Regions from separate parts of the Streptomyces sp. NPDC001222 genome, predicted to be linked through region 1. Evidence: riboswitches for the same ligand, from Rfam matches in the RefSeq annotation. Region 1 holds a riboswitch; each other region holds the start of a gene.
The links. Region 1 has a riboswitch for cyclic di-AMP ahead of ACFY2Z_RS34910 (M23 family metallopeptidase). Riboswitches for the same ligand answer to the same signal wherever they lie in the genome.

Region 1 (7,717 bases):
AGCGGACGTTCTGCGCCGTGGTGAAGACGCCCGTGGGGACGTGGCGGGTGACCGTCAGGCCCAGGCCGCGCAGTTGGGCGGCCTTGTCGGGGTTGTTGGACAGCAGGTCCAGGGTGTCGATGCCGAGGGCGCGCAGCATCTGCCCGGCGGCCGTGTAGTCGCGGGCGTCCTCCGGCAGGCCGAGCGCGGCGTTCGCCTCGTAGGTGTCCAGACCCTGGTCCTGGAGGGCGTAGGCGTCCAGCTTGTTGTAGAGGCCGATGCCACGGCCTTCCTGACGGAGGTACAGCAGGACGCCGCCCCGGTCGGCGATGCGCTCGACCGCCTCACGCAGCTGGGGTCCGCAGTCGCAGCGGGCCGAGCCGAAGACGTCGCCGGTCAGGCACTCGGAGTGCAGCCGCACCAGCGGCGGGCGGTCGGCGGCGGGCTCGCCCAGGAGCACGGCCACATGTTCCTGGCCGTCGACGAGGCCGTGGAAGGTGACCAGGTCGGCGGTGACCGTGTAGCCGTCGCCGAAGCGGAGCGGGACCGTCACGCGGGTACGGACCGTGGCGGCGGCATCTGCGGCGGTGGGGAGGTCGGTGGGGAGACGGGTCGGTTCGCTGCTGTCACTGGATGCGGTGGCGTCGTCATGTGAGTCGCGCATGTTGTCCTTCTCCGGGCCGGCGGTTGCGGGTACGGAGGATGCGCCCCATGCTTCAGATTTGAAGCACAACCTCGGTCGGAGACTCTAACGCGCGCTCGCTTTAAAATTCAAGCAATTTCGGGCGACCGGGTCCGGTCGCTCAGGTCACTCCGCCGCCCCGGACGAGCGCCGGCGCCACGGCAGTCCGTCGCACACGGGCCGCTCCTCGCCGCCCTGGAGCGCCTCCGTGATCCGGGTGGAGATCGCTTCCAGCTGGGTCACCTGCTCAGGCGTGAGGTGGTCGAAGACGGCGGCGCGGACCGTCTCGACATGGCCCGGCGCCGAGCGCTCCAGGAGTGCCGCGCCCGCGTCCGTGAGGACCGCGATACTGCCGCGCCGGTCGGTGGGACAGCCCTCGCGGCGGACCGTGCCGTCCTTCTCCAGGCGGGTGACGACGTAGGTCAGCCGGCTGCGCGTGATCTTCAACGTCTCCGCGAGATCGGTCATCCGCATCTGCTGGCCGGGCGCGTCGGAGAGGTTGGCGAGGACGGAGTAGTACAGATGCGGCATGCCGGCGTCCTGCTGGAGCTGCCGGTCGATCACGTCCTCCAGAAGCCATGACGCGGCGAGGTAAGCGCGCCAGGCGCGCAGTTCCTCGGGGGTGAGCCAGCGGGTCGTCATGTGTCCAGTGTAGTTATTGTTTTAAAGTTGAAACAAGATCCGGCGCCCCCGTGGGATCTGGACCTCCGGCCCCGCCACGGCGCATCCTGGCCACGCGGCGGGACCCGCCCCGGACATCTCTGGCCCCCGACTCCTGCTCCGCCCTCGTCCCTCGCTCTTCGACCCCTGGAGTGCACCCCCATGGCCCAGCCCTACGTCCTGTTGTCCGCCGCCGTCTCCCTCGACGGTTTCCTGGACGACACCGGCCCCGAGCGGCTCCTGCTGTCCGGACCGGAGGACTTCGACCGGGTCGACGAGGTGCGGGCGGGCAGCGATGCGATCCTCGTCGGCGCGGGCACGCTGCGCACCGACAACCCGCGGCTGCTGGTCTACTCCGAGGAGCGGCGCGCGGCCCGGGTTCGCGCCGGCCGGCCGGAGTACCCGCTGAAGGTCGCGGTCAGCGCGTCCGGTGACCTCGACCCGGACGCCCTTTTCTGGCACACGGGGGGCGCGAAGGCGCTCTACACCACGGACAAGGGTGCGGAGCGGCTGAGCGGGCTGCTGCCGGCGGACGTGGACGTGGTCGCGCTCGGCCCCGATGTGGAGTGGCGCGCCGTGCTCGCTCACCTCGGTGACGTCAAGGGCGTGGGCCGGCTGATGGTCGAGGGCGGCGGCCAGGTGCACACACAGCTGTTGCAGCAGGGCCTCGCGGACGAGCTCCAGCTCGTCCTCGCGCCACTGGTCGTGGGGCAGCCCGACGCGCCGCGGATGTTCGGGCCGGGGGCGTACCCGCCGGGACGGATGCGGCTGCTGGAGACGCGGCCGGTCGGGGACGTCGTGCTGATGCGCTACGCGCCCGCCGCGCCCGGCACCGGCAGGTCGGCCTCGGCCGCGGACCGGCGCTGGCTGGAGACCGCGTGCGAGCTGGCGGCGCAGTGCCCGCCCTCCCGGACGGCCTTCAGCGTGGGTGCGGTGATCGTCGCGGCCGACGGGACGGAGCTGGCCCGGGGGCACTCCCGGGAGGGCGGGGACCCGGTGGTGCACGCGGAGGAGGCGGCCCTGGCGAAGCTGGACCCGGCGGATCCGCGACTGGCCGGCGCGACGGTCTACAGCAGCCTGGAGCCGTGCGCCCGCCGCGCCTCCCGGCCCGCGCCGTGCGCCCGTCTGATCCTCGACGCCGGGGTGCGGCGGGTGGTCACGTCCTGGCGTGAACCGGACACGTTCGTGGCGGCGGCGGACGGCAACGGTCTGCTGACGTCAGAGGGGGCGGATGTGGTGGTGCTGCCCGAGTACGAGGAGCGGGCCAAGGCCCCGAACGCCCATCTGCTGTCCCCGGACGGAGGCCGCTGACGGCCGGAGAACGGTGGTGAAGCCCTGTGGACGTAAACCTGTGTGCTTCGTGTCCTGCGCATGGCGTACACTGGAATCACCGACGCGGGGTGGAGCAGCTCGGTAGCTCGCTGGGCTCATAACCCAGAGGTCGCAGGTTCAAATCCTGTCCCCGCTACTGAAGGCCGAGGGCCGGAATCCGAAAGGGTTCCGGCCCTCGGTTTTTTCTGTGCTCTTCACCCACTGCTCCCCTTCCCGTCCGGGGCCTCTCCTATCCCCGTCCACAGGGTGTGTACGCCGGTCGGCCCACAGCGGTCGCCCCTCGCCCGTCCTGCGTGAAGCCTGGACGGGTGGTTCAGCGAGGAGGCGCGTGGCGGATCGAGGCGCCGTGCGACGAGCAGGGCAGCGGGCCAGGACCCGGAACTCCGTACGAGGGGAGCGGCATCCCGTACGACCGCACCAGCAGCGGCCCGGCCGTGCGTCCTTCCCCGAAGGACAGCGCACGGCCCGACGATCGGGCCGACGGACGAACCCACGGTCGGCGCGGTGGCCGACCCGAGGGCCGACCCCATGATCAGTCCGACAGCCGGCCGCACGTTCGATCCGAGGACGTCCGGTCGCCGGGCACCGGGTCCGACGACGGGGGGACGACGGACGCCCGCCCGCCGGGCGCCGGCCCCGGGCACGTCCGTCCCCCGGAGCCCGGCCCGGCGGAGAGCCGGCGGAGTTCGTACGCGCGGGCGTTTCTGCGGGCCCTGCCCGCACTGCTCATCGGCCTCGGCGTCTGCTGCGGCCGGCTGACCCCGTCCGTCTTCCCGGCCGTCCCCCTCTTCACCGCCGCCCCGCTCGTCGCCGCGCCCCTGCACTCGCTGCGCGCCACCGTCGTCACCGGCACCGCGGCCCTCGCCGCCGTTCTGGCCGTGCACCTCGGGCTCGGGGCGTCCGGCGCGGCCACCGAGGCGGTCACCACCGCCGCGGCCGCCGTACCCGCCGTGCTGATCAATGTGCTCGTACGCCGCAACGACGCGCGCCTCGCCTCCGCCCGCCGGATCGCCGAGGCCGCCCAGCGCGCCGTACTGCCCGAGCCCCCCGCGCGGATCGGGGGGCTACGGATCGCCGCCCGGTACGAGGCCGCGCAGGCCGACGCCTACATAGGCGGCGACCTGTACGCCGTCCAGGACTCACCGCACGGTGTACGGCTCGTGGTCGGGGACGTGCGGGGCAAGGGGACGGGTGCCGTGGCCGCGGTCGCCGTGGTGATCGGCGCCTTCCGGGAGGCGGCCGAGCAGGAGGCCACGCTGGAGGCCGTCGCCCGGCGCCTGGAGCGGGCGCTGTCGCGCGAGGGCATCCGCCGGGACGGCCCCGACAGCGACGAGGAGTTCACCACCGCGGTCCTCGCGGAGATCCCGCACGGGGAGGAGGGCGTCGTCCGGATCGTCGACCGGGGGCACCCCGCCCCCCTGCTGCTGCTCCCGGACGGCACCCTGCGCGAACTGGAGGCCCGCGAGCCGGCGCTGCCGCTCGGCATGGGCGATCTCGCCCCTGGGCCCGACGGCGCGGAGAAGTGGGACTTCCCGCCCGGTTCGACGCTGCTCTTCTTCACGGACGGCGTCTCGGAGGCACGGGACGCGCGCGGCGAGTTCTACGACCCGGCCCGCCGCCTCGCCGGGCGGGTTCTGCCCACCCCCGGCGCCGTGCTCGCCGCCGTCACGGAGGACGTCGCCCGCCACACCGGCGGCCAGGCGACGGACGACATGGCGCTGCTCGCCGTGCGCCGGTCCGAGCACCGCTGAACCCGTCGAGGGCCAACCGCCGCTGAACGTCCGGGCGTTGTCACGGTGAGTGAGTGGGCGGCCCGCTTTTGATAACAACTGACGCAGAGTCAGAACCGGTGGTGCGGGTGAGGTGCGGTCAACTCGCCCGTTTTACGCCGATCCTGTCATTAAAGTCCTGGCCAGAAGCGTTAATGATCTGTCCGAACAGCTTGGAATCCGGGCCCGACGTCTATTAACGTTCGATAACGCAGCGCGGTCGTCCCAGCCGTCACCAGAGGCGGCTCCGTGCGCGTGTGCCGAATCCCGCAAGGGAGCCGGGGAACCACCACCTTGGGGTGAATCGAGCGGATATCGCCGTGTGAAAACGGTCGGTATACGCGCGTAGGAGACCTTCCCCTCCGAACCCGTCAGCTAACCCGGTAGGCGAAACGGAAGGAAAGGAGTGCGCCCACGTGGCGTCCAACCGGCCTGCCGAGAGCACCTCGTTCGCCCCGAGCGGCACGCAGACCATCGGGTTCGCGCCCCGCCCCGACGAGGGCCCCTGGGAGGAGTGGAATCCCACCGAGGACTCCGTCCGCCCCGTCCGCGGTCGGCACCGCGTCACCAGGCAGCGCGGCGGCGGACTCGCCCGCAGCTCCACCGTTCTCGGCGTCGGCGTGATGGCCGCGGTCGGCGCGGGTGGCATGGCCACCGCGCAGACCGGCAAGCCGCCGGTGTCCATATCCCTCCCCGACCTCTCCTCGGTCACCCACTCGGCCAAGGAGCTCATCGGCGAGGACACCAGCGCCCCCGAGGGCTCCGCCACCGCCCTGAGCGCCGCCGGTGTGAGCACCACCGACGCCGTCGCGGGCACCAAGGACGCGGGTGAGGCGCTGCGCAGCCGGATCATGCAGCAGGCCGAGTCCCAGCAGGACCGGATCGCCGCGGCGGCCGCACAGGCCGCCCAGGACGCCGCCACGAAGAAGGCCGCCGCAGCGGCGGCCAAGGCCCAGGACACCGCCAGGAAGGCGGTGGCTGCGGAGGTCAAGAAGAAGGCCGAGGCCGCCCGACTGGCGGAACTGGCCAAGCAGTTCACGCTGCCGACCTCCTCGTACACCCTGACCTCGCGCTTCGGTGACGCCGGCGCCATGTGGTCCTCCGGCTACCACACCGGCCTCGACTTCGCCGCCCCCACGGGCACGCTCATCAAGGCCATCCACAGCGGCACCGTCACCCAGGCGGGCTGGGCGGGCTCGTACGGCTACCGCACGGTCCTCACCCTCGACGACGGCACCGAGCTGTGGTTCTGCCACCAGTCGTCGATCAGCGTCAGCGTCGGCCAGAAGGTCTCCACGGGCGACGTCATCGGCCGCGTGGGCGCGACCGGCAACGTCACCGGGCCGCATCTGCACCTGGAGGTCCACCCGGGCGGCGGCAGCGCGATCGACCCGATGGCGTGGCTGCAGAGCAAGGGCGTCAATCCCTGACATCCGGGTCCCCGCCCCGCTTCCCGGCGCGGGTCACCACCTGAACTCCGGCGGTCCTGGCGACATCCCCCCGACGTCAGGGCTGCCGGTCAGGCGCGTGTGCGCCCCTCCCGGCCGGGCCCAGCAGGCCGGAATTCCCCCATGCGGACAGCTTCGACCGGAATAAGATCTTCCGGATCGAGCGCTGAAGTACAGCATGACTTCCCTTCGCAAGTTCGGCTCCTCGGACCTCGAGGTCTTCCCCCTCTCCCTCGGTGGCAACGTCTTCGGCTGGACCGCCGACGAGGCGCAGTCCTTCGCCGTGCTCGACGCCTACACGGCGGCCGGCGGCAACTTCGTCGACACGGCCGACGTCTACTCGGCGTGGGCGCCCGGCAACAAGGGCGGCGAGTCCGAGACCGTCATCGGCAAGTGGATCGCGGCGCGCGGCAACCGCTCCGACGTGATCATCGCGACCAAGGTCAGCCAGCACCCCGAGTACAAGGGGCTGGGCGCCGCCAACATCAAGGCCGCGGCCGACGCGTCCCTGCGCCGCCTGGGCACCGACTACATCGACCTCTACTACACGCACTTCGACCAGCCCGAGGTACCGGTGGAGGAGATCATCGGCGCGCTCGACGACCTGGTGAAGGCGGGCAAGGTGCGCGCCATCGCCGCCTCCAACATCTCCGCCGAGCGCCTGCAGGCGTCCCTCGACTTCTCCGAGCGCGAGAACCTGGCCCGCTATGTGGCGCTCCAGCCGCACTACAACCTGGTCTCGCGGGACACCTACGAGGGCCCGCTGCAGGACGTCGCGGCCCGCGCGGGCCTGGCGGCCGTCCCCTACTACTCCCTCGCGTCCGGCTTCCTGACCGGCAAGTACCGGCCGGGCACGACCGTGGACTCGGCGCGCGCGCAGGGCGCGGGCAAGCACCTGGAGACCGAGCGCGGCCGACGGGTGCTCGCGGCTCTCGACGAGGTCGCGCAGGAGCGGGACGCACAGATCCCGACGGTGGCCCTGGCCTGGCTCGCGGCCCAGCCCACGGTCGCGGCGCCGATCGCCTCCGCCCGCACGGTGGAACAGCTGCCCGCGCTGCTGGCGGTGGCGGACCTGACCCTGACGGAGAAGGACCTGGCCAGGCTGACCGAGGCGTCCGCGTAATCATCCGGTGCGGGCTGTCCCCCGGGGACAGCCCGCGGCTCCACGGCCGACAGAGTTTCTACGGCTGATAGGGGTTGTACGCGGGATACGCGGGATACGCGGGATACGGCGTCGTCGGTCCGTAACGCGGCGCCGGGTACCACGGGACATGTCCGTAGCCGTACCCGTACCCGGGCCAGACCGGCAACGGCATCGGCGCCGTCGTGCGCGCCGCGTGCGCCAGGGCCGGCCGTGCCACCGCACGCCGCGCCCACAGTGCGGAGAGCAGCTCACCCTCCCGTGCGACGAAGTCGGCTCCCGCCCGGCCGCGGCGCCCCCGGTGCCGCAGGAACGCCAGTGACGTCGCGTACGCCTCGTACTCCGCGACCGAGCGCGCCGCCGCCTTCCCGACATGCTGCCGCGCGTACTGCCGGGCCAGCCGCCGCGCCCGCATGGAGCCGAGTACGAACGGTTCCGCCGGCCCCAGCCACCCGGTGGCCGCGTACGCCGGCAGCTCCTCCCGCACCGTCCGCAGCTCCCGCTGCCGTGTCCAGATCACCAGCCAGGTCAGCAGGGCGAACGCGGGCGCCATGAAGGACGCGTACACCGCGAAGAACCCGTACTCGCCGAACGACGAGGATCCGTTCCACATCGAGTGCATGCCCATGGCGAGCAGCAGCCCGCCCAGCGGCAGCAGGACACGGCGTGCCCGTCGCTGCTCCGCCGACATCGCCGCGACACCGAA
Region 2 (7,717 bases), on a different contig from region 1:
CAGATCACCGACTACACCAATCGCGCCGACCCGTATCCGCTGTACAAGGAGCTCCGAAAGACCCCGGTGCTGCACGAGGGGGACGGCGGCCCGTACCTGGTCAGCTCCTACTGGGACATCCTCAACCTGCTGCACGACCCGAGGATCAGCTCCGACGCCGCCAACCTCGCCGCCGCGGGCGCCGACGAGATGGGCGGGGCGGAGACGGGGCTGCCGCCGAGTTTCATCCGGCAGGACCCTCCGGAGCACGACCGGCTGCGCCGGATCGCCAACCGTCCCTTCGGGCCCCCGCACAGCCCCCACAAGATCGAATCGATGCGCGGGGAACTGGCCGAGATCGTCTCCGAGCTGATCGACGGCCTCTCAGAGACCCGGCAGATCGATCTGGTGGATCAGTTCGCGTACCCCTTCCCGGTGACCGTGATCTGCCGGCTGCTGGGTGTGCCACGCGAGGACGAGCCGCGCTTTCGCGCCTGGGTCGACCCGATCGTGGCGAGCCTCGACCCGGACACCGGCAGGGAGGACGCCGAACGCAGGCGTGCCGCCCAGGAAGCGCGGATGCAGCTGGGTATGTACCTGGCCCAGCTGGTCGAGCAGCGAAGCAGGAAGCCCACCGGGGACATGCTGTCCGAACTGGTCACGAGCCACGGCCCGGACGGCCCCATGACGACGATGGAGGTACTCAGCACCGCGGTGCTGCTGCTGATCGCGGGCCATGAGACCACCGTCAACCTGATCACCAACGGCATGCTCACCCTGCTGCGCCACCCGGAGTACCTCGAGAGGCTGCGCGACGATCCCAGACTGTCCGTCAACATCGTGGAGGAACTGCTGCGCTACGAGCCCCCGGTGCAGCTCGTGCCGCAGCGGACCTGCATCGCGGATATCGAGGTACGCGGCATCACCATCCCGAAGGGTTCACGGATCTGGCTGATGCTGGCCGCGGGCAACCGGGACCCCGAGCGCTTCCGGGACCCCGACCGGTTCGACCCCGACCGCGGGGACATCCAGCATCTGGGTTTCGGCAGCGGCATCCACAGCTGCTTCGGCGCGCCTCTCGCGCGGCTGGAGGCACAGATCGCCCTGTCCGAACTGGCCCGCCGTCTCGACAACCCCCGCTTGGTGGAAGACCCTCCCCCCTACCGCCAGAACGCGGTGCTTCGCGGCCCGCGCCATCTGCCGATCGGCTTCGACGGCCTGCGTCCCTGAGCGGACGGCCGCCCCGCCCACGGCACACCGCGGCGCCCCGGCCGCCGGAGACGGCGGGGCGCCGCGGAGCCACGGCCTCAGCCGATCGGACCGGGGCTGCCGGAGTCACCGGGCCGGATCCGATCCCGCCAGGCTCCGGATTCACTCCCGCGCTCTTCGATGAACTCCTTGAAGCGTCGCAGGTCTCCCTTGACGCGCCGGTTGATGACGCCCAGGGTGTCCGCCGTCCGCTCCACGGCCCCGGCGGGCTCGACGTCCATCACGAGCTCCACCCGGGTGTGCATGTCGTCCACGCGCTGGAAGCGGACCGATCCCTTCTGCCGGGTGTCACCGCTGGTGGTACGCCAGGTGATCCGCTCGTCGGGAAGCTGGTCGACGATCTCGGTGTCGAACTCCCGGCGGATGCCGCCGATCTTGGTGGTCCAGTGATTGTGGCGGTCGTCGAGCTGCCTGACCTCCTCGACACCCTCCATGAATTTCGGGAACTGCTCGAACTGGGTCCACTGGTTGTAGGCGGTGCGGAGGGGGACCTCGACCTCCACCGTTTCCTTGACCGTGCTCATCTGCGCCTCCTTCGGCTGATCGACCGCGACCGGCCGGGGGCCCGCCGCTCGGATCCTGGTCATCGCGCCGAGTACCCGGCACGGACCCGTTTACGGCGGCGACGCCCCGACTTCCCTACAACCACCACCGCTGCCACACCGCACTCGGCGGCCACCCACCGATCAGCCGCGTGAACAACGCTCGTGATCAATACACCTTGGGGGTGCTCGGCCTTCATCCGGTGGCCGCGCGACCGATGGGGAGGCAGGGTGTAACCATGGGTCTCCGGCAATGGGCCGTCGCGGGGCTACGAGAGCAGTGGCAGTCGAGCCATGCCCTCCTGCTGCTCCCCGTCGCCCTGATCGTCGCGATCATGGCAGTGGACATCCACTCCCCCGAAACCATCCATCTGGGGCCCGCACTGGTGATCGCGCCCGCGCTCACGTCCTCGTTCGCCGGGCCCCGGTTGTCCGGCCTGGTCGGGGCACTGGCGGTGCTCGCGCAGATCGTCATCGCCGTCCTGCACGGCGGGTTGGGCACCACCAACCACATCGTGCAGATCCTCACCCTGTTCGTGCTGTCGGTGATGATCGTGGTCTACTGCGCCGTCCGGGACCGGCACCGTGAACAGCTGGCCCAGGTCCGGTCGGTGGCCGAGGCGGCACAGCATGTCCTGCTGTGGCCGCTGCCGGAACACATCGGCCCCTTGCGGGTGGCGTGCCTGTACCTGGCGGCCGAGGACGAGGCGCAGATCGGCGGCGACCTGTACGCCGCCACCCGGGCCGACAGCAGGGTGCGCGTCCTGATCGGCGACGTACGCGGCAAGGGGCTCTCCGCCATCGGCGAGGCCGCCCTGCTGCTCGGAGCCTTCCGTGAGGCGGGCCACCGGCAGTCGTCCCTGCCGGATCTGGCCGCCACCCTGGAGCAGAGCGTGACCCGCTATCTGGCCGACTTCGAGCCGCCCGAGGAAATGGGCGAACGCTTCGCCACCGCCCTGCTGATGGAGATCCCCGACGGGGACCCGATCACCCGTATGACCAGTTGCGGGCATCCTCCGCCGCTGCTGCTCAGTCCCGGTCATGTGGTCACCGTCCCGAGCGTGCACCCCGCACCGCCGATGGGGATCGGATCGGCGCACCCGGGGGACTACCACCTGGACGTGTTCTCCTTCGAGCCCGGGGACACCCTCCTGCTCTACACCGACGGCGTCATCGAGGCCCGGGACGCCGCCGGCCGCTTCTATCCGCTCGCGGACCGCGCGGCCCAGTGGACCGAGGAGAACCCCGAGACGCTGCTGCACCGCATCCGTCGTGATCTGCTCGCCCACACCGGCGGGCGCCTGGACGACGACGCCGCCCTCATCGCCCTGCACCGGACGCCCAGCGTCCATCACGGGCGTCCGCACCAGCGGATCATTCACGCCGACGGCTTCCGTCATCGTCCGCAGAACCAGCCGCAGGGCGGCTGACCCCCCGATCCGCACCCTCACTCAGGTGGTGAAGGGGGTGGAGGGACCCGGAGGGGTGGGCGTGGGCGCCGGTGCGGACGTCGGGCGGGTCTCGGCGGCATGGCCCGACAGGACCAGCTCCTTCGCCCTGCGGAACTCGTCGTCCGTGATGTCGCCGCGGGCGCGCATCTCGGAGAGCCTGGCGAGTTCGTCGACGCCGCTGGTGGGCCCGCGGGTGCCGGCCGTCTCGCGGATGTAGTCGTCGACGGCGCGTTGCTGCGCCCGGGCCTGGGCCATCTCCCGGCGCCCCATCTCCCTGCCGCGGACGACGACGTACGCGAAGACGCCGAGGAAGGGCAGGACCAGACAGAAGACCAGCCAGCCGGCCTTGGCCCAGCCGCCCATGGAGTCGTCGCGGAAGATGTCGAGGACGACCCGGAAGAGCAGGACGAACCACATGACCCACAGAAAGAACCACAGCAGCGTCCAGAAGGCGCTCAGCAGGGGGTAGTCGTACGCGAGGTACGTCTGTGTGACCATTTCCTCCTCCGTTCCGGGCATGCGCCCCGACAGCGGCCCCTGGCGCCTTCAGGGTGCCCACGGCATCCGGCGGCGGGCCTCACCCGGGGCGGGTGAGCGGGCGCGGTCACCCCCACTCCGGCAGCCGGCGCATCTCCACGAGATGCAGTCCGAGGGACTGGCAGCGGGCCAGCAGCTCGTACACCTGCGCATCGTCGAGGACGGGGCCGAACAGAAGGGTCTGGCCGGACATCGTGACGTGCTCCAGCTCGGGAAACGCCTGGGCCAGCGTCTCCGACATCTGCCCGTCGACACGGATCTCAAAGCGCATGGGCTGCTCTCTCGCGGATGGCCTGGGCCGGGCGGCGTGCGCCTCTCCCCGTGATGGTGCGCTCCGACGCGTCCCCGCACCTCACCTGGGGCAGGTGAACCGTCCCGCCGTCAGTCCTTCACGGCGATCTTGAACACGATGATCAGCAGACCGATCAACAGGTTGATCGTGGCGGACACGGCCACCAGGCGCCAGGAGGCCCCGGCATGGCGTGCTGCGGCGGCCGACCAGCCCATCTGCCCGGCCACGGCCACGGAGAGCGCCAGCCAGACCGTGCCCCGCAGGTCCAGGCCCAGCAGCGGGCTGACGGCGACCGCCGCGGTCGGCGGGACGGCGGCCTTGACGATCGGCCACTCGTCACGGCACACATGCAGAACGGTCGCGCGGTCCAGGCGCGGCTGCGCCAGGCGCGCGCCGAACAGCTGGGCGTGGACATGCGCGATCCAGAACACCACGCCGGTACTCAACAGCAGCAGCATCAGTTCGCCCCGCGGCACCGGGCCGTGGGTACCGGCGCCGACCACCACCGAGGCGGCGAGCAGGGAGCCGTAGACACCGCCGGTGTAGTCGGCACGGGCCCGGCGTTCGGCGACGCGCGCCCGGGCGTCGGAGTCGTCCGCCTTGGACCTGCGTCGCATGGGGGATGACCTTCCTGATCGCTCCGCCTCGTCGTGCCGGGGCACCGGACCCTCGTACTGAAGCAGTCGAATAACGGAATATCAGAAATACGAGGCGAGATCGCGCATCGGGCGCCGGTGTCCCCGGCAGTGCGGGTGGACCGCCCTACCGGTACCGGGGGCGCCCGGCGTCACCCACCCGGCGCGGGAATCCTTCGCACTCCGTTCCGCCCGGAAAGCGACGGCCGGGCCAGGGGTGGATCGGCGAAAAGCGGAGCTCGATGGGAACGTCCGGACGAAAATCACACTTAGGTATCGGACATTTCGCGCTTCAATCTTCACGCCAGCCACACAAGTTGGCTAAGTTGACGGCTGGGCCGAGCGACTCCCTCCGGCGAACCTCGCCGGGTTGCACGGCCTCCGCCGAATCCGGTGCATCTTGACCACAGCCGGAACCGGGGACCCAACCGACCACGGGGTGAATCGGTCCAACTGCCGTCGAGGCAGGGGCCGTAGGGCATACCTTCCGGATCCGTCCGCCCGAACCCGTCAGCTAACCCGGTAGGCGGAGCACGGAAGGAGTACGACCCCATGGCGCCGGAGCGAACCCCGGGCCCAGGAGGCTTCGACCTCCCCGGCAGGCGCAGGTTCACCGAGGACGACGCGCCGAGCCGCGACGAGGTCCAGCAGCGGATCCACAGCCTGTATGACCGGGCGGAGACCGACAGCGGAACCTTCAACGCGACGCGCGCGGTGGCGACGGGGACGCAGAGGCGTGCCAATCCGGTGCTCGACAAGGATCGCCGACGCGCCGACCTCGCCCTCGACGACGTGGCCCGGCAGTGGCTCGAGTCGGCGCGCCTGAGGCTGGGCCCGACCGTTCCGGCCGCGCTGCCGCGCGACAGGATGCCGGACAGGCCGTCCGCGGGCCGGCCCTCGGAGCCGGCGAGTCTCCCGGTGAGCGACCTCGTCGTCCTCCTGCGCGAGCTGGGCCTGGCCGACCGGCCCGACCGCGAACTCACCGCCGGCCCGGCCGCGCGTCCCGTGGCGGAGCTGACCGCCGCCGTGGCGGAACCGGCCGCGCGCCCCGCCGCGGAGCTGACCGCCGGACCCGCTGCGGAGCTGACCGCCGGCCCCGTCGCAGCGCTGCCCGCTGCCCCGCCGAGACTGCCGGAGAGTCCCCAGGTCACGCCGGGCGGGGCCACCGAGCCCGAGTCGTCCGTCCCCGAGACCGCCAAGGAGCACACCCGGCAGAGGCTCTCCGCGGCCCGTGACCTGCTGGCCCAGCGATCCGCGCGGCAGGGCACGCCGTCCCCGGCGGTCGAACCCCCGGCCGCGACGGACGCCTGGCGCTCTACGGAGGGGCAGGACGGCCCGGCGGTCCAGGAGGCCTGGCAGCGGCAGCAGGCCGCCGGCCTCGGCATGGACTTCCCGGCCACCTCCCCCGGCACCGGCCTTTCCACCACCGTCCCGGCGGCTCCCCTCACACCGGATCCGCTGACGGACCCTCGATTCGCCACGGAGAACACGCCGTTCGCCGCGGACCCCCAGGCGTTTCCGACCATGGAACCCTGGCCCGCCGCCGGCCAGCTCCCCACCCCGGAACCGTTCCTCGCCGCCCCTCAGCCGTTCCCCACCACAACACCCCTGCCCGCCGCACCCCGCCTCCCCGTCCCCGAACCGTTCCCCGCCACCCCCCAGCCCTTCCTCACCGCCGAACCGGTTCCCGTCGCCGAGGCCGTTCCCGGCGCGGGACTCCCCCTGGGGATGGGCGGGGCGCAGGAGCCGGGGTACGAGACGAAGTACGCGAAGGCGGTCACCTTCGCCCGTGCGCAGCTCGGCAGGCCCTGCCTCTGGGGCGCGGCCGGACCCGAGTCGTACGACGCCGCCGGTCTCACCCAGGCCGCCTGGAGGGCTGCCGGGGTGACTCTCCCGCGTGCGGCCCGCGACCAGTCGTTGATCGGCACGGTGGTCCCCCTCACCGACATCCAGCCCGGTGATCTCGTGTTCTTCAACCCGGACGCGAGCCATGTCGGCCTGTGCACCGGCAACGGCATGATGATCCACGCCCCGGGCCCGGGCGCCTTCATCCGCGAGGAGGCGGTCCTCTACGCGGGTGAGGCGGCGATCCACAGCGTGCTGCGGCCCGTGTGACGCGACCAGGGGGCGGCCGTACTCGGTTCGCCCCCGGCTCTTCGTCGCCGGAACCCGTCCGGGGGCTCGGGCGACCGCTCGTCGATCACCGGTGGCGGAGTGTGCCCGAAGGGACGTCCCGGCGGCCGCCGCGAGCGCTTCACCTGCGCGTTCGGACCGGTCACGCGGCGGCCGGTCGGCATTGCGGCAGGCGGCTTCGCGTAGCAGCGTAGTGGGTGTGAAAGGCCCGGGTTTCCAGCGGATCCACCGGAAGGGGGACCGGCGAGGCTGGCTGAGAGGCGCGCCACCCCCTTGGTGGGTGAAGGTGCTGCCCGTGGTCCTGCTCATCGTCGTGGGCATCGTCAGCCTGGCCGCACCGTCGCCGCTGGACATCGGATTCCTTCTGGGAGCCATCCCGCCGCTCGCCGTCCTGTCCTACGGCCCCGCCGCCACCGCCGCGCTCGGCCTTCTCGTCGTCGGACTGCAGCACACCCGCGTCTTCCACCTGGACCGGCCGGGCAGCACGGACCTGCTCACCATCAGCTTCGTTGCCGTGCTGAGCGTGTTCGTGTCGTATGTGCGCAGCCATCGCGACGCCCAGCTCAACGTGGAACGCACGGTCGCGGAGGCGGCCCAGAACGCGCTGGTCCCCCCGCTGCGCGAGCAGGTGGGACCGGTCCACTGCGCCGGTCTGTACCGGGCGGCCCAGCGCGGGACGCTCGTCGGCGGCGACTTCTTCGATGTGCGCGAGGGTCCCACCGGGGTACGGGCGGTGATGGGCGATGTGCAGGGGCACGGGCTGTCGGCGGTCTCTACGGTCTCCTCGCTGCTCGGGGCCTTCCGGGAGGCGGTGCTCGACCAGCCCGATCTGCCCTCGGTCGCCTCCCGCCTCGACCGCAGGCTGCTCGTGGACTCGGG
Region 3 (7,717 bases), on a different contig from region 1:
TCGACCACCGCCGTACGTCGTAACCGGGGCGCGGCCGGCGCAGCTCGGCCGTCGCCAGTACGCAGTACCAGACGAAGGCGAGGGCGAAGAGAGCGATGGTGACGCTCCGCAGGACGTCGGTGTCGTCGACGTTCCAGAGGTAGAGGCCGGAGTGGGCGGCGCGGATCAGCCGCGTCCCGGCCACCGCGGAGAGGGCGAGCGCACCGCCCGCCACCCACTGGTCGCCCGCGCCGACCGCCACCTGCCGCCGGTCGAAGCACCACAGCCCGATCAGGTAGAACACCAGCCCGAACCAGAAGAACACCAGCGCCAGATGGGCGAGCCAGGACACCCGTAGGGCCGCGGCCAGCACCGCCCCGAGCACCGCGATCGCCTCCGCCGCCACAGAGCCGAGGAACACCACCCCGGGCATACCGCGCTCCCAGCCCTGTACGACCGGGAGGACCAGAACCGCCCACAGCACGAGGGCCAGCACGAAGAGCGCCTCGGCGAGCTGCTGTCGGCCCAGGAGCGAGAACCGGGTGCCCAGCACGGTGGTGGCCGGGACCACCGCGAGCGCGGCCGGGGAGCCGACCGGCCACTCCAGGCGCGCCCCCAGCAGCCGCAGTGCGATGACGGCGGCCACTCCCAGCCAGGCGACGCCCGCCAGCACGAGGGCGATGCGGGAGAGCAGCTCGTACCCGGTCTGGTGCAGCCCGATCGACAGGATGCCGGTCGCCATCACGGCGGCCCCGGTGGCGGGCGGACGCTGCGGCCACCGGGTGCGGAGCGCGGAGGTGCCAGACATGCGCCCGATGCTAGGGACGCGCGCCCGGCTTGCGTACGGGGCACGCGCGCGTGGAGCCTGAAAACAACCCCACGCGCGCGTGAACCTCGCAGGCAACCTCATACGCCGGGTGCCGCAGGACTCAGGCCGGCCGCACCACGCTGTGGATGATCGACGCGCCGCCGTAGTAGACCGACTCCTCGCGGACATAGGCGCCCGGCTTGGGGGCGTGGATCATCATGCCGTTGCCGATGTACACGCCGACATGGCTGATGTCGTCGTAGAAGAAGATCAGGTCGCCCGGCCGGGCGTCGGCGAGCGGCACCGTCGTGCCGACGTTCACCTGGTCGTACGTGGTGCGCGGAAGTGCGACCCCGGCGGCCTTCCACGCGGCCTGGGTCAGGCCCGAGCAGTCGTACGACCCGGGGCCGGTCGCGCCCCACACATACGGCTTGCCGATCTGCGCGCGGGCGAAGGCGAGGGCCTTGTCCGCCTTCGTGGCGTACGCGGAGTCCGTCGCGGTGGACCCCGAGGAGGGGGCCGCGGTGGAGGACCCCGTGGAGCCGCTCGAGGTGCTCGACGACGACTGCTGCTGGGCCGCCTTCAGCTCGGCCGCCCTCTGCTGGGCCGCCTGCTGCCGGGCCAGCGCCTCCGCCCGGCGCTGGGCCTCCTCCTGCTTCTTCTTCTCGAGCGCGGCGAGCCGCGCCTTCTCCTGGGCGTTCAGGTCGGACAGCAGCCGGCGTGCGGCGGAGAGCTTGTTCTGGACGTCCGTCTTGGCCGTCCGCAGGGCCGTCTGCGACTCGTCGAGCGTCCGGAGGCTGTCGGTGGCCTCCTGCCGCTTCTTCATCGTGGCGGCCTGGGCGGTGGCGTACTGGTCGATCGCTTCCTTCTGACGGCCGGTGAGCCGGCTCATCAGCTGCGTCTGGTCGAAGTAGTCCTGGGGGTTGTCGGCAAGCAGGAAGGTGGCCGTGTCGGGGGCCGCCTCCCCGGTCCGGTACTGCGCGGCCGCGAACGAACCCAGTTCCTCACGCGCGTCGTTGAGCTTCTGCGTGCGCTGGGCGACGTCGTCGAGGAGCCTGTCGACGTGCCTGCGCTGCTCGGTCGATCGCTCCTTGGCGGCGTCGTACTTCTCGGTGGCCGACTCCGCCTGGCGGTAGAGGTCGTCGACCTTCTTCTCGACCTCCTCGATGCTGGGTCTGCCGTCGGCGGAGGGCGCGGCCTGGGCCGTCTGCGAGAGCAGCGCCACGGAGGTCAGGGCCGCCGTCGCGAGGGCGGGGGTGCGGATGCCCGCGATGCGTGGGCCCGAGGGGCGGGACTTGCGGTGCGGCGCCATGAAAGGCGTCTCCTTCCGTACACCGCCTACCGGGTTAGCTGTCGGGTTCGGGCGGGTGGTTCGGAAGGTGTGTGCCCTACGGCCAAGTCCCCCAGGACGCGTGGCCGATTCACCCCAGGTCGGGTGGGTCCCCGGCTCCGGCTGCCGCAGGGCGCACCGGACTCGGCGGAGGCCGCGCGACCCGGCGACGTTCGCCGGTGGGGGTCGTGCGGCCCGCCCGGCACGCTAGCCAACTGGTGTGGCTCCTGTGAAGGTTGATGCGTAATATGCCCGATACATTTCCGTGATCTTGGCTACAGCTACTTGCTTCGGGCGCGTACCGTGAGCAGGCAGGCCCGGACGGTGACGTGTGAGGCGCGGGGCCGGTCCGGGCGTGGAGTTTCCGGGACGGCGGCCGGTTGTCGGTGGGGCGCCCTAGACTCGGAGAGCGATGAGCAGCCTCTTTGACGACAGCTTCCTGGCGGATCTCCAGGCCGGTTCGGCCCCGGAGGAGGAGCCCCCGCCGCCCGACGAACACGCTCCGGAGTCGGTCCCGGACGATCTGTTCGGCGGGCACTTCGACGTGCCGCCGGCCCGGGACACCCACTACCGCGACGGCGCGCCCCGCCCGGTCCTCGACCCCCGCGCCCTGGTCGAGGGGCTGAACGAGAACCAGCGCGCGGCGGTCGCGCACGCCGGCTCCCCCCTGCTCATCGTCGCCGGCGCCGGTTCCGGCAAGACCCGGGTGCTCACCCACCGCATCGCCTATCTGCTGGCCGAGCGGGGCGTGCATCCCGGCCAGATCCTCGCGATCACCTTCACCAACAAGGCCGCGGGCGAGATGAAGGAGCGCGTCGAGCAGCTCGTCGGCCCGCGCGCGAACGCGATGTGGGTGATGACCTTCCACAGCGCGTGCGTCCGCATCCTGCGCCGCGAGAGCAAGAAGCTCGGCTTCACGTCCTCCTTCTCGATCTACGACGCCGCCGACAGCAAGCGGCTGATGGCGCTCGTCTGCCGCGACCTGGACCTCGACCCCAAGCGATTCCCGCCCAAGTCGTTCAGCGCCAAGATCTCCAACCTGAAGAACGAGCTGATCGACGAGGAGGACTTCGCCGCCCAGGCCGCCGACGGCTTCGAGAAGACCCTCGCCCAGGCCTACACGCTGTACCAGTCGAGGCTCCGCGAGGCGAACGCCCTCGACTTCGACGACCTGATCATGACGACGGTCAACCTGCTGCGCGCCTTCCCGGACGTCGCAGAGCACTACCGCCGCCGCTTCCGCCACGTCCTCGTCGACGAGTACCAGGACACGAACCACGCGCAGTACGCCCTGGTCCGCGAGCTGGTCGGCACCTCCGGGCACCCGGTGGACGGGCCGCCCGGCGAGGACGACCTGCGGCCCGCCGAGCTGTGCGTCGTGGGTGACGCCGACCAGTCGATCTACGCCTTCCGCGGCGCCACCATCCGCAACATCCTCCAGTTCGAGGAGGACTACCCGGACGCCACCACGATCCTCCTGGAGCAGAACTACCGCTCCACGCAGACGATCCTGAGCGCCGCCAACGCGGTCATCGAGCGCAACGAGTCGCGCCGTCCCAAGAACCTGTGGACCAACGCGGGCGCGGGCGCGCGGATCACCGGCTATGTCGCCGACACGGAGCACGACGAGGCGCAGTTCGTCGCCGACGAGATAGACCGCCTCACCGACCGGGGCGAGGCCAAGGCGGGCGACGTCGCCGTCTTCTACCGCACGAACGCCCAGTCCCGTGTCTTCGAAGAGGTCTTCATCCGCGTCGGCCTGCCCTACAAGGTCGTCGGCGGCGTCCGCTTCTACGAGCGCAAGGAGGTCCGGGACGTCCTCGCCTACCTGAGGGTGCTGGCGAACCCGGAGGACTCCGTTCCGCTGCGGCGCATCCTGAACGTGCCGAAGCGGGGCATCGGCGAGCGCGCCGAGGCGATGATCGACGCCCTGTCCCAGCGGGAGAAGGTCAGCTTCGCGCAGGCACTGCGCCGTGTGGACCAGGCGTACGGCATGGCGGCCCGCTCGACGAACGCGGTCAAGCGGTTCAACGCGTTGATGGAGGACCTGCGGACCATCGTGGAGTCGGGCGCGGGCCCGGCCACGGTCCTGGAAGCCGTCCTGGAACGCACCGGCTATCTGGCCGAACTCCAGGCCTCGACCGACCCCCAGGACGAGACCCGCATCGAGAACCTCCAGGAACTCGCCGCCGTGGCCCTGGAGTTCGAGCAGGAGCGCGGCGAGGCCGCGGCGGCACCGGGGGCCGGCACCCCGACGGCCACCCTGTCCGACTTCCTGGAGCAGGTCGCCCTGGTCGCCGACTCCGACCAGATCCCCGACGAGGAGGAGGGCGGCGGCGTCATCACGCTGATGACCCTCCACACCGCGAAGGGGCTGGAGTTCCCGGTGGTCTTCCTGACCGGCATGGAGGACGGCGTCTTCCCGCACATGCGCGCGCTCGGGCAGACCAAGGAACTGGAGGAGGAGCGCCGTCTGGCGTACGTGGGCATCACCCGCGCGCGGGAGCGGCTCTACCTCACCCGGTCCGCCATGCGCAGCGCCTGGGGCCAGCCCTCGTACAACCCGCCCTCGCGCTTCCTGGAGGAGATCCCGGACCAGCACGTGGAGTGGAAGCGGACGGGGGGCTCGTCCGCGCCCGTCTCCTCGGGTCCCGTCTCGGGTGTGGCGGCCTCCCTGTCCTCGTCGCTGTCGTCGGCCCGGTCGCGGTCCTCGGCCGCGGGCGCGTCCGGTTTCGCCACGCGCCGGGGTGGTGCGACGGAGCGGCCGGTGGTCTCCCTGGCGGTCGGCGACCGCGTCACGCACGACCAGTTCGGCCTGGGCACGGTGGTCGGCGTGAAGGGCACGGGCCTGAACGCGGAGGCGACGATCGACTTCGGGGACACGAAGCCGAAGCGGCTGCTGCTGCGGTACGCGCCGGTGGAGAAGCTGTAGAGCACAGAGGTGAGCCCCCGCCGAACGGCGGGGGCTCACAGTGGGTCTCGATCAGGTGGGGTCCAGCCCGTGGCTGCGCAGCCAGGGCAGCGGGTCTATCGCGGCGCCGCCGTTCGGCCGTACCTCGAAGTGCAGATGGGGGCCGGTGGAGTTGCCCGAGTTGCCGGAGTACGCGATCGGCTGGCCGGCCTTCACGACCGCCCCGGACACGACACGGTAGCTGGAGAGGTGGCAGTACCAGGTCTCCGTGCCGTCCTTCGCCGTCACGATCATCATGTTGCCGTAGGCGCTGTTCCACTTCGTGGTGACGGTGCCGTCGGTGGCGGCCATGACCGTCGTGCCGTACGAGACGGGGAAGTCGATGCCGGTGTGCACCGACATCCAGTTGACCCCGGCCTGGCCGAAGTAGGCGCTGAGCCCCTTCTGGGTGACCGGCAGCACGAACTTCGGGCGCAGCCGCTCCTTGAGGGCCGCCTCCGCCGCCGCCTTCTTCAGCTCGGCGGCCTGCTGGGCCTTGAGGTCGATACGTTGCTGCGTACGGCTCGCCCGGTCCGCGAAGTCGTTCGCGCCCGCGGACAGGTTCTGCAGCTGGGAGTCCAGCTTGACGTTCGCGGCGGAGGGTTTCACCGGCGCCGCGTCGGGCGCGCTCGCCGTCGTGTCCTTGGTGTCGCTGCCGCCGCCCACACCGACGGTCGCGGCGGCGATCCCGGCGACCCCCATCACACACGCCGACGGCACGGCGACGGTCAGCAGCGCGGAGCGCTTCGCCGGGGTGCGGCGCCGGGACCGGCCGGCCGTGCGGGACGCGGCACGTGGGGCCGGCGCGGGAGTGGTCTCTTCCTGGTCGTCGAGCAGGGCCGGGTCGCCGGACGGCTCGTACGGGGGTTCCGACTCGTCGTCGTCCGTGGCGTCGTGCTGCTCGTACGGAAGCTGTTCGACGGCGGCCGTGGCCGGGTGGTCGAAGGCGTCCGCGATCTCGAAGACCTGTGTCTCGGGGTGTTCGAAGGCCTGCGTCGCCGACGGGTCGAAGGACTCGGCCTGCTCGAAGTGCGCCGCCGTCTGCGGGTCGTGCGCCTCGTGCTCGGCGGTGCCGCCCGAGTTCCACTGGGTGGCGTCGTACGCCCCGGTGTCGAACCCTTGCGTGCCCCAGTCCCACTGCTGGGTCCCGTGGGGGGACTGGCCGGCCTCGCGCCAGGCCCCCGCGTCCCACTGGCCGGTGGCCTCGGGGGCTCCGCCCTGCGCGGGGATACCGGCGGCGAGGTGCTGGTAGCCCGCGCCCCAGGCGGTCGTGTCATGGCTGCCGGTGCCGAACGCGGCGTGATGCTGGGCGGCGTACGGGTCGTAGTGGAGCGCCTCGTGGGTGCCGGTGCCGTGCGGATGGGCGTCCGCGTGCCCCGGGTGACCGGCGGTCGACCAGGCGGAGGTGTCGTACGAGCCGGTCGCGTCATGGCCCGGGAGGTCACCGAAGAGGGGGTCGGCCGAGAAGGCCGTCGCCGTGTGGCCGTGGGCGCCGAACGCGGTCGCGGCGGGATCGGTGTACGACGTGGTGAACTCACCGTAGTGGCCGCCCTGCACGCCGTACGACGCGTAGTGCGCCTCGGCGGCATCGGGGGCCGGAGCCGGGGGCGTCGCGGTCCCCGACGGGTGACGGTCGTTCACCAACTTCTCTTTCGCCTCGACAGCAGGGGCTGGCAGAGCAGTGCGGCGACTGTACCCGGCGGTACGAGGGCGCGACAATCTTCCGCAGGTTTCCCTGCGTCAGGAAACGGGCAATCGCCCGTGTTTCGGCGGTCCCCGGGCAAGGCCTTGGTTTTGCGTTCGATGAACGTTCGAGGTTGGGAGGGTGACCGGGAGGTGTCGGGGCGGCTGTCACGCCACCGTCAGACCCCCGGCGGGCGCGTCCGCCGGTGCCGCCGGCTGCACGAGATCCAGCGCCTGCCGGATCCCGGTCGCGACCGCGGGGTGGACCGGCAGGGCCAGATGGCCGATGCCGCTCACCCGGATGTTGTGCGCGAGCAGGTCCGGGTGGTCGACGCAGGCCGTCTCCAGCGGATCCATCAGCGGGTCCAGATCGCTCCAGAAACTCACGAAATGCGTACGGCAACCGGGTGCCGGTTCGCGTAGCTCCTCGATCAGCTCGGAGCCCGGGCGCATCTGGCGGACGATGGGGTGCGCGTTCGCGAGGGGGGCCACGCGGGTGCCGGAGTGGGGCGTACCCAGCGTGACGAGCGTACGGACGTGGAGGTCGCCGCCGAGGCGCTGCACGTAGTACCGCGCGATCAGTCCGCCCAGGCTGTGGCCGACGACGTCCACCCGCGGCTGCCCGGTGCGTTCGCACAACTCTTCTATATGCCGGCCGAGCAGTTTCGCCGCGGTGCGGATGTCGCAGGTCAGCGGCGAGTAATTGAGCGACTCGATGTGCTGACGGCCGTGCTGGGCGAGGTTGCGGCGCAGCAGGACGAAGACCGAGCGGTTGTCGATGAACCCGTGGACCAGGATGACGGGCGGCTTGGCCTCGGTCGGCAGCGTCGCGGCACCCGGCGGGATGGGGAGTGCGTGGGAATGGCGCTCCTGGATGATCCCCGAGGGATAGAGGAGCAGATGCCCGGCGAGTATGGCGAGCTCCAGGGCGGTCGCCTTCAGCAGGGCCATGGAGAGACCGGCCAGC
Region 4 (7,717 bases), on a different contig from region 1:
CCACGGCCGAGGAAATGGAGCGCGCCCAGGCCCAGTTGGAGCGCGAATGGCTGGACCGGCTCGGCACGGTCGCCGGCCGCGCCGACGAACTGTGCCGGTTCGCGGTGCTGTTCGGCGACCCGCAGCTCGCCCTGACCGCCGTGCGGCGCGTGCTCGACGTCACCGCCGAGGAGGTGCAGGAGATCGCCAAGGCCCGCCTGCGCCCCGACAACCGCGCGGTGCTCGTGTACGAGCCGGTCGCGGCCGACGCCGCCGAGACCACCACCGCCGAAGGCACCAGCAACGACGAGGAGTCGGCGAAGTGACCGAGCTCGCGACCATGGACTTCCACCCGCAGCCCCGGCCCGGCACGGCCCGGCCCTGGGCGTTCCCCGCACCCGAGCGCGGCGCCCTGGACAACGGCCTGACCGTGCTGCGCTGCCACCGCCCCGGTCAGCAGGTCGTCGCCGTGGAGGTGCTCGTCGACGCGCCCCTGGACGCCGAGCCGGCCGGCCTCGACGGCGTCGCCACGATCATGGCGCGTGCCTTCTCCGAGGGCACTGACAAGCACTCCGCCGAGGAGTTCGCCGCCGAGCTGGAGCGCTGCGGCGCCACCCTGGACTCGCACGCCGACCACCCCGGGGTGCGTCTGTCCCTCGAAGTGCCCGTCTCCCGCCTCCCGAAGGCGCTCGGGCTGCTCGCCGACGCCCTGAGGGCGCCGGCGTTCGACGAGAGCGAGATCGAGCGCCTGGTGCGCAACCGCCTCGACGAGATCCCGCACGAGATGGCCAACCCGGCCCGCCGCGCCGCCAAGGAGCTCTCCAAGGAGCTGTTCCCGGCGACCTCGCGGATGTCGCGACCGCGTCAGGGCACCGAGGAGACGGTCGAGGCCATCGACGCGGCCGCCGTCCGCCGGTTCTACGAGCGGTATGTGCGGCCCTCCACTGCCACCGCCGTCGTGGTCGGCGACCTCACCGGCGTCGACCTCGACGCGCTCCTCGGCGACACCCTCGGGGCCTGGACGGGGGAGCCCGCCAAGCCGCGCCCCGTGCCCCCGGTGACCGCCGACGACAACGGCCGCGTGGTCATCGTGGACCGCCCCGGGGCCGTCCAGACGCAGCTGCTCATCGGCCGCGTCGGCGCGGACCGCCACGACCGGGTGTGGCCCGCACAGGTGCTCGGCACGTACTGCCTCGGCGGCACCCTCACCTCCCGTCTGGACCGCGTCCTGCGGGAGGAGAAGGGCTACACCTACGGTGTGCGGGCGTTCGGCCAGGTGCTGCGCTCCGCGCCTGACGGCACCGGCGCCGCGATGCTCGCCATCAGCGGCTCCGTCGACACGCCGAACACCGGCCCGGCGCTGGACGACCTCTGGAAGGTGCTGCGCACCCTCGCCGCCGAGGGGCTGACGGACGCCGAGCGCGATGTCGCCGTGCAGAACCTGGTGGGTGTGGCGCCGCTCAAGTTCGAGACCGCGGCGGCCGTCGCGAGCACGCTCGCCGACCAGGTCGAGCAGCATCTGCCGGACGACTACCAGTCGACGCTCTATCAGCGGCTCGCCGCCACAGGCACGGTCGAGGCCACGGCCGCCGTCGTGAACGCCTTCCCGGTGGACCGTCTGGTGACCGTCCTGGTCGGTGACGCCACGCAGATCGAGGAGCCCGTCAAGGCGCTCGGCATCGGCGAAGTGCACGTCGTGCGGGCCGAGTAGACGCTCCTCGTACGCGTCCGGAACGGCGACGCTCCGAAGGGGCCCTGGTGACGTCCTCCGTCACCAGGGCCCTGCTCTTTGGGTTTTGTCCGTATTGCCATAGAGGCTGCCCCTCTGCCCTGTGGGATGCGCTACAAACCCCATGCTCGGTTTGCCGGGGGACGGAGGGCCCTTCTAGCGTCTGTCGGGCTGTCCGTCAGGCAGTGCGCCGCACCCGCGGCACCGGACAGTCATCGCCGAGTCCCCGTACGGCGCGAGCCAGGGGAGCCGGGGACCCACCTTCTCTCGCCGCCCGCGCGGCCGGAGGGGCCCACTCTCGTCGCCTTCGCGCCGGGAAGGGCCCACGCAGTCCCTGGGGTGAATCGGGCGCCAGCCCGTAGGAGACCTTCCTGCTCCGAACCCGTCAGCTAACCCGGTAGGCGAGAGGGAAGGAAAGGACCAGCCACTTCATGGCGTTCACCTGCGCCACCGGGAAGCACCGCCGTCCGAGCCGAATGCAGCGTACGGCCACGAACGCGGTGGGCGTCGCGGCGCTCACCACCACCGGGGCCATCGGCACCCTGGCAGCCCCGGCCTTCGCCGCCGGGCACCCCGTCGAGGAGACGGGACTCATGCAGGCCGTCACCCTCGGCGACTCGGTCGCGGAGAAGATCGGCGCTCAGGCCGCCGCCCAGAAGCAGGCCGCCGACCAGAAGAAGGCGGCCGAGGCCGCGCGCCGGGAGGCCGCGGAGAAGGCGCGCAAGGAGCACGAGGCCAAGGTCCGCGCCGCCCGCGAGGCCGAGCGCGAGCGCCTGAACGCGTTCGTGGCGCCGATCTACCACTCGTACGTCTCCACCGGCTACAAGGCCGGCGGCTCCCTGTGGTCCTCCGGCGCCCACACCGGCATCGACTTCCACGCCGCCACGGGCACGCCCGTCCACGCGGTCGGCTCGGGCACCGTCGTGGAGACCGGCTGGGGCGGCGCGTACGGCAACCAGATCGTCATCAGGATGAACGACGGCACCTACACGCAGTACGGCCATCTCTCGTCCATCGGCGTCCAGCTGGGCCAGCACGTCACCCCCGGGCAGCAGATCGCCCTCTCCGGGGCCACTGGCAACACGACCGGGCCGCACCTCCACTTCGAGGCGCGCACCACCCAGGAGTACGGCTCGGACATGGACCCGGTCGCCTACCTCAGGTCACACGGCGTGAACGTCTGAGCGTCGGCCGCCCCAAGGCGCCGCTGACGTGATGGCCCCGGCTCCTCGGCCGGGGCCTTCGTCGTTTCGAACTCCCGTCTGTCCAAAAAATATCCATGGATTCCGGCCTGCCGTCGGAAATTCCGGCCCGCTGCAATAGAGTCGACTGGACACGCGTCGACCGGGGACGTTTCGCGGGGATTAAGGCGGTGGTCGGGCATGCGTATTCCGGCGCACTCGGTATGCACGGCGATCCGTGACGACATCGTCGCGGGTCTCTACGAGCGCGGCAGCCGGCTCACCGAGGAACTCCTCGCGCGCCGCTACGGCGTCTCCCGCGTCCCCGTCCGCGAGGCCCTGCGCACCCTGGAGGCCGAGGGCTTCGTCGTCACCCGAAGACACGCGGGCGCGTGTGTCGCGGAACCCACCGAGCAGGAGGCCGCCGACCTGCTGGAGATGCGGATGCTGCTGGAGCCGCTGGGGGCCGCGCGCGCCGCACAGCGCCGCACCGAGGCCCATCTCAAGGTGCTGCGCGGCCTGGTCAGACTGGGCCAGGAGCGCGCCAGGAGAGGCCCCAGCGAGGATCTCCGCTCGCTGGACGGCTGGTTCCACGAGACCCTGGCGCAGGCCTGTGGCAGCCCCGCGCTCACCTCGACGCTCGGCCAGCTACGCCACAAGATCGTCTGGATGTACGCGGTCGAGGCGCCGGTCAGCCCCGTGGAGTCCTGGGCCGAGCACGGCGGCATCGTGGACGCCGTCGCGCGCGGCGACGGCGAACGGGCGCGTGCCATCACGGCACTGCACATCGAGCGCGCGACCGCCGCGCATCGGCTGCGTCCGCCCGGCGCGGGCCACCGCGCGGACCGTGTGAGGACTTCGCAACATGCCGTAAACGTGTCGGGGGCCCGGCATTAACACAGGCACCGTATACAAAGAGGGATATTCCGTGAAGTCCATTTCGGCTGCCCTGGTTCTCATGCGCCCCGATAATTCCGGCGTACGTGATTTTCGGGTGCCGCGAGCAATTCTCGCGACCGCGCCGAATTTCTCGCGCGCACACCCTCGGGGGCGCGAAGTCCACCGTGCCCGCTCCCGCACGACGGCGAAAGCCGCGCCCCCTGGGGAGGCGCGGCTTTGGTGACCGGGGGGTCCGAAGGGTCAGACGGTCTCGGGGAGCTCCTCGAGGCCCTCGGCGACCAGCTTCGCCAGGCGGTCCAGTGCGGCGTCCGCGCCGTCCGCGTCGGAGGCCAGGACGACCTCCTCGCCGCCCTGGGCGCCCAGGCCCAGAACCGCCAGCATGGACGCGGCGTTGACGGGGTTGCCGCCGGCCTTGGCGATGGTCACGGGGACGCCGGAGGCCGTTGCCGCCCGGACGAAGATGGAGGCGGGACGGGCGTGGAGGCCCTCGGCCCAGCCGACGTTGACGCGGCGCTCAGCCATGTGTTGCTGCCCTTCGGTTTCAGGGTTGTCTAGACCAGTTTTCCATATGGTGAAGCGTTCCCGGACCGGACGGAAGCCCCCTCCCCGGACGGTCCGCATGCTGGACGGTCCGTGCACGGTTCCCCCAGCCTGCCTCGCGCCGTCGCCGGACGCGAGCCGTACTCTGGGGCCCATGCAGACCGCGTCGGACCGGCACGAGTACCCCGCCCACTGGGAGGCCGACGTGGTGCTCCGCGACGGCGGTACCGCACGCATCAGGCCCATCACCGTTGATGACGCCGAGCGTCTCGTCAGCTTCTACGAGCAGGTCTCCGCCGAGTCGAAGTACTACCGCTTCTTCGCGCCGTACCCACGTCTGTCCGCCAGGGACGTCCACCGCTTCACGCACCACGACTTTGTGGACAGGGTGGGACTCGCGGCCACGATCGGGGGCGAGTTCATCGCCACCGTACGCTACGACCGGATCGGCGCCGACGGCATGCCCGCCTCCGCGCCCTCCGACGAGGCCGAGGTCGCCTTCCTCGTGCAGGACGCTCACCAGGGACGCGGGGTCGCGTCGGCCCTCCTCGAACACATCGCGGCGGTCGCCAGGGAGCGCGGCATCCGCCGGTTCGCCGCCGAGGTGCTGCCCGCCAACTCCAAGATGATCAAGGTGTTCACGGACGCCGGGTACCAGCAGAAGCGCAGTTTCGAGGACGGCGTCGTACGTCTGGAACTGGACCTGGAACCCACCGACCGGTCGCTGGCCGTGCAGCGGGCGCGGGAGCAGCGGGCCGAGGCGCGGTCGGTGCAGCGGCTGCTGGCCCCCGGCTCGGTCGCCGTGATCGGCGCGGGCCGCACACCCGGGGGAGTGGGCCGCAGCGTGCTCGACAACCTCAGGGACGGTGGGTACACCGGCCGCCTGTACGCGGTGAACAAGGCCTTCGAGGGGGACCGCAAGGAACTCGACGGGGTGCCCGCCCACCGGTCGGTCCGCGAGATCCCCGAGCCGGTGGATCTCGCGGTCGTCGCCGTTCCCGCGGAGCACGCCCCCGAGGTCGTCGCCGAGTGCGGCGAGCACGGGGTGCAGGGGCTGGTGGTGATCTCCGCGGGATACGCCGAGAGCGGGCCCGACGGCCGTCAGCGGCAGCGGGATCTGCTGCGCCTCGCGCGGTCGTACGGGATGCGGATCATCGGGCCCAACGCTTTCGGGATCATCAACACCGCACCGGACGTCCGGCTCAACGCCTCCCTGGCACCCGAGATGCCGCGCACCGGGCGCATAGGGCTGTTCGCCCAGTCCGGCGCCATCGGTATCGCGCTGCTCTCGCGGCTGCACCGGCGCGGCGGAGGCGTCACCGGGGTCACCGGCGTGTCGACCTTCGTCTCCTCCGGGAACCGGGCGGACGTCTCGGGCAACGACGTCCTCCAGTACTGGTACGAGGACCCGGACACCGATGTCGCCCTGATGTATCTGGAGACCATCGGCAGCCCGCGCAAGTTCAACCGGCTCGCACGGCGCACGGCCGCCGCCAAGCCGCTGGTCGTGGTGCAGGGCGCGCGGCACGGAGGCGCCCCCCAGGGCCACGCCGTACGTGCCACGCGCCTGCCGCACGCCACGGTCTCCGCGCTGCTGCGGCAGGCCGGGGTGATCCGGGTGGACACGATCACGGAACTGGTGGACGCGGGGCTGCTGCTGGCCCGCCAGCCGCTGCCCGCCGGGCCCCGGGTGGCGATCCTCGGCAACTCCGAGTCGCTCGGCCTGCTGACCTACGACGCCTGCCTGACGCAGGGGCTGCGCCCGCTGCCGCCGCTCGACCTGACGACGGCGGCGTCGGCGGAGGACTTCCACCGGGCGCTGACCGCGGCGCTCGCCGACGAGGCGTGCGACGCCGTCGTCGTGACGGCCATCCCGACGGTGGGGGAGGCCTCGGCCGGGGACGCGGCGCTCGCGCGGGCCCTCCGCTCGGCCGCCGCGGCGGCCCCCGCCAAGCCGGTGCTCGTGGTCCACGTCGAACTGGGCGGGCTCGCCGAGGCCCTGTCCGCCGCGGCCAGCACCTCGCCCCAGGGCCGGCGCGCCGACGTTCCGCCCCCGGTGGAACTGCCGCCCACCACGGTTCAGGCCCCGTCCGACGCCCGGCTGATTCCCGCCTACCCCGCCGCCGAACGCGCTGTCCGGGCGCTGGCGGAAGCGGTCAGATACGCCCAGTGGCGACGCGACACCGCCGAGCCCGGCAGGGTGCCCGAGTACGACGACATCGACGAGAAGGGGGCCGCCGCGCTGATCGGGCGGCTGCTCGCGCGGGGCCAGGGCCTCACGCTCGGCAGCGACGAGACCTGCGACCTGCTGACGCGGTACGGCATCCACGTCCGCAGGGCCCTGCCCGCGCCCACCCCCGACGCCGCCGCCCGGGCCGCCCTGGCGATCGGCTACCCGGTCGCCCTCAAGGCCACCGCCCCGCATCTGCGGCACCGCGCGGACCTGGGCGGGGTCCGCCTCGACCTGGCCGACGAGGAGCAACTGCGGCGCGCGTACGCCGAATTGACCGAGCTGTTCGGGCAGCCGGAGCAGCTGCGGCCGGTCGTCCAGGGCATGGCGCCACGCGGCGTGGACACGCTCGTACGGGCCGTGATCGACCCGGCTGCGGGCGCCGTGCTGTCCTTCGGGCTCGCCGGAGCCGCCTCACAGCTCCTCGACGACATGGCGCACCGCTTGATTCCGGTCACCGACCGCGACGCCGCCTCCCTGGTCCGGTCGATCCGGACGGCGCCGCTCCTGTTCGGCTGGCGCGGCTCCGCCCCCGTGGACACACCCGCCCTCGAAGAGCTGATGCTGCGCGTGTCACGGCTGGTCGCCGATCACCCCGAGGTCGTCGCGGTCACTCTGGAACCCGTCGTCGTGTCCCCCCGAGGCCTCAGCGTGCTCGGCGCCTCCGTGCGCCTCGCGCCGCCACCGGCCCGTGGCGATCTCGGTCCGAGGACACTTCCGCCGTACTGAGCGGTGACGAGCGGTGCCTCGCAGTCAGTGGGCCCCCGTAGGATGGACGTCATGGCCAAGACCAGTACGACGACCCAGGGGCTGCGCACGGCGATCGAGCGCAGCGGCTACTACCCGGCTCTCGTGGCCGAAGCGGTGGAAGCCGCCGTGGGCGGCGAGCCCATCCGGTCGTACCTGGTCCACCAGGAGACCACGTTCGACGCGAACGAGGTCCGTCGCCATGTCACCGTGCTCGTCCTCACCGGCACCCGTTTCATCGTGAGCCACACCGACGAGCAGGCCGCGGACGACACCTCCCCGTCGCCGTACGCCACGACGTCGACGGAGTCGGTGAAGCTCGGCCGGATCTCGTCGGTCGTCGTCAGCCGCATGGTCGCCAACCCCGAGTCGTACACGCCGGGCACTCTGCCCCGCGAGGTCGTGCTGACC

Region 2: linked by a shared signal. The riboswitch ahead of ACFY2Z_RS14455 (NlpC/P60 family protein) and the one ahead of ACFY2Z_RS34910 (M23 family metallopeptidase) in region 1 are both predicted to bind cyclic di-AMP.
Region 3: linked by a shared signal. The riboswitch ahead of ACFY2Z_RS06020 (NlpC/P60 family protein) and the one ahead of ACFY2Z_RS34910 (M23 family metallopeptidase) in region 1 are both predicted to bind cyclic di-AMP.
Region 4: linked by a shared signal. The riboswitch ahead of ACFY2Z_RS05075 (M23 family metallopeptidase) and the one ahead of ACFY2Z_RS34910 (M23 family metallopeptidase) in region 1 are both predicted to bind cyclic di-AMP.

Annotation. Positions count from the first base shown of each region.
Region 1 is NZ_JBIAXT010000037.1:59,220-66,936, forward strand. It holds gene ribA (GTP cyclohydrolase II) at 1-643, opposite strand, end outside; gene ACFY2Z_RS34890 (MarR family winged helix-turn-helix transcriptional regulator) at 788-1,303, opposite strand; gene ACFY2Z_RS34895 (dihydrofolate reductase family protein) at 1,484-2,632, shown strand; tRNA gene ACFY2Z_RS34900 (tRNA-Met) at 2,716-2,789, shown strand; gene ACFY2Z_RS34905 (PP2C family protein-serine/threonine phosphatase) at 2,962-4,404, shown strand; cyclic di-AMP (ydaO/yuaA leader) riboswitch at 4,671-4,827, shown strand; gene ACFY2Z_RS34910 (M23 family metallopeptidase) at 4,839-5,852, shown strand; gene ACFY2Z_RS34915 (aldo/keto reductase) at 6,049-6,993, shown strand; gene ACFY2Z_RS34920 (PrsW family intramembrane metalloprotease) at 7,052-7,717, opposite strand, start outside.
Region 2 is NZ_JBIAXT010000008.1:187,403-195,119, reverse strand. It holds gene ACFY2Z_RS14485 (cytochrome P450) at 1-1,209, shown strand, start outside; gene ACFY2Z_RS14480 (SRPBCC family protein) at 1,287-1,772, opposite strand; gene ACFY2Z_RS14475 (PP2C family protein-serine/threonine phosphatase) at 2,030-3,220, shown strand; gene ACFY2Z_RS14470 (SHOCT domain-containing protein) at 3,242-3,739, opposite strand; gene ACFY2Z_RS14465 (hypothetical protein) at 3,846-4,049, opposite strand; gene ACFY2Z_RS14460 (hypothetical protein) at 4,160-4,687, opposite strand; cyclic di-AMP (ydaO/yuaA leader) riboswitch at 5,078-5,250, shown strand; gene ACFY2Z_RS14455 (NlpC/P60 family protein) at 5,258-6,820, shown strand; gene ACFY2Z_RS14450 (PP2C family protein-serine/threonine phosphatase) at 7,119-7,717, shown strand, end outside.
Region 3 is NZ_JBIAXT010000003.1:61,108-68,824, forward strand. It holds gene ACFY2Z_RS06015 (tellurite resistance/C4-dicarboxylate transporter family protein) at 1-787, opposite strand, end outside; gene ACFY2Z_RS06020 (NlpC/P60 family protein) at 909-2,099, opposite strand; cyclic di-AMP (ydaO/yuaA leader) riboswitch at 2,108-2,277, opposite strand; gene pcrA (DNA helicase PcrA) at 2,530-5,049, shown strand; gene ACFY2Z_RS06030 (peptidoglycan DD-metalloendopeptidase family protein) at 5,101-6,708, opposite strand; gene ACFY2Z_RS06035 (esterase/lipase family protein) at 6,919-7,717, opposite strand, start outside.
Region 4 is NZ_JBIAXT010000002.1:444,178-451,894, reverse strand. It holds gene ACFY2Z_RS05085 (M16 family metallopeptidase) at 1-305, shown strand, start outside; gene ACFY2Z_RS05080 (M16 family metallopeptidase) at 302-1,690, shown strand; cyclic di-AMP (ydaO/yuaA leader) riboswitch at 1,915-2,127, shown strand; gene ACFY2Z_RS05075 (M23 family metallopeptidase) at 2,140-2,892, shown strand; gene ACFY2Z_RS05070 (GntR family transcriptional regulator) at 3,091-3,786, shown strand; gene ACFY2Z_RS05065 (HPr family phosphocarrier protein) at 4,030-4,311, opposite strand; gene ACFY2Z_RS05060 (GNAT family N-acetyltransferase) at 4,484-7,288, shown strand; gene ACFY2Z_RS05055 (DUF5998 family protein) at 7,340-7,717, shown strand, end outside.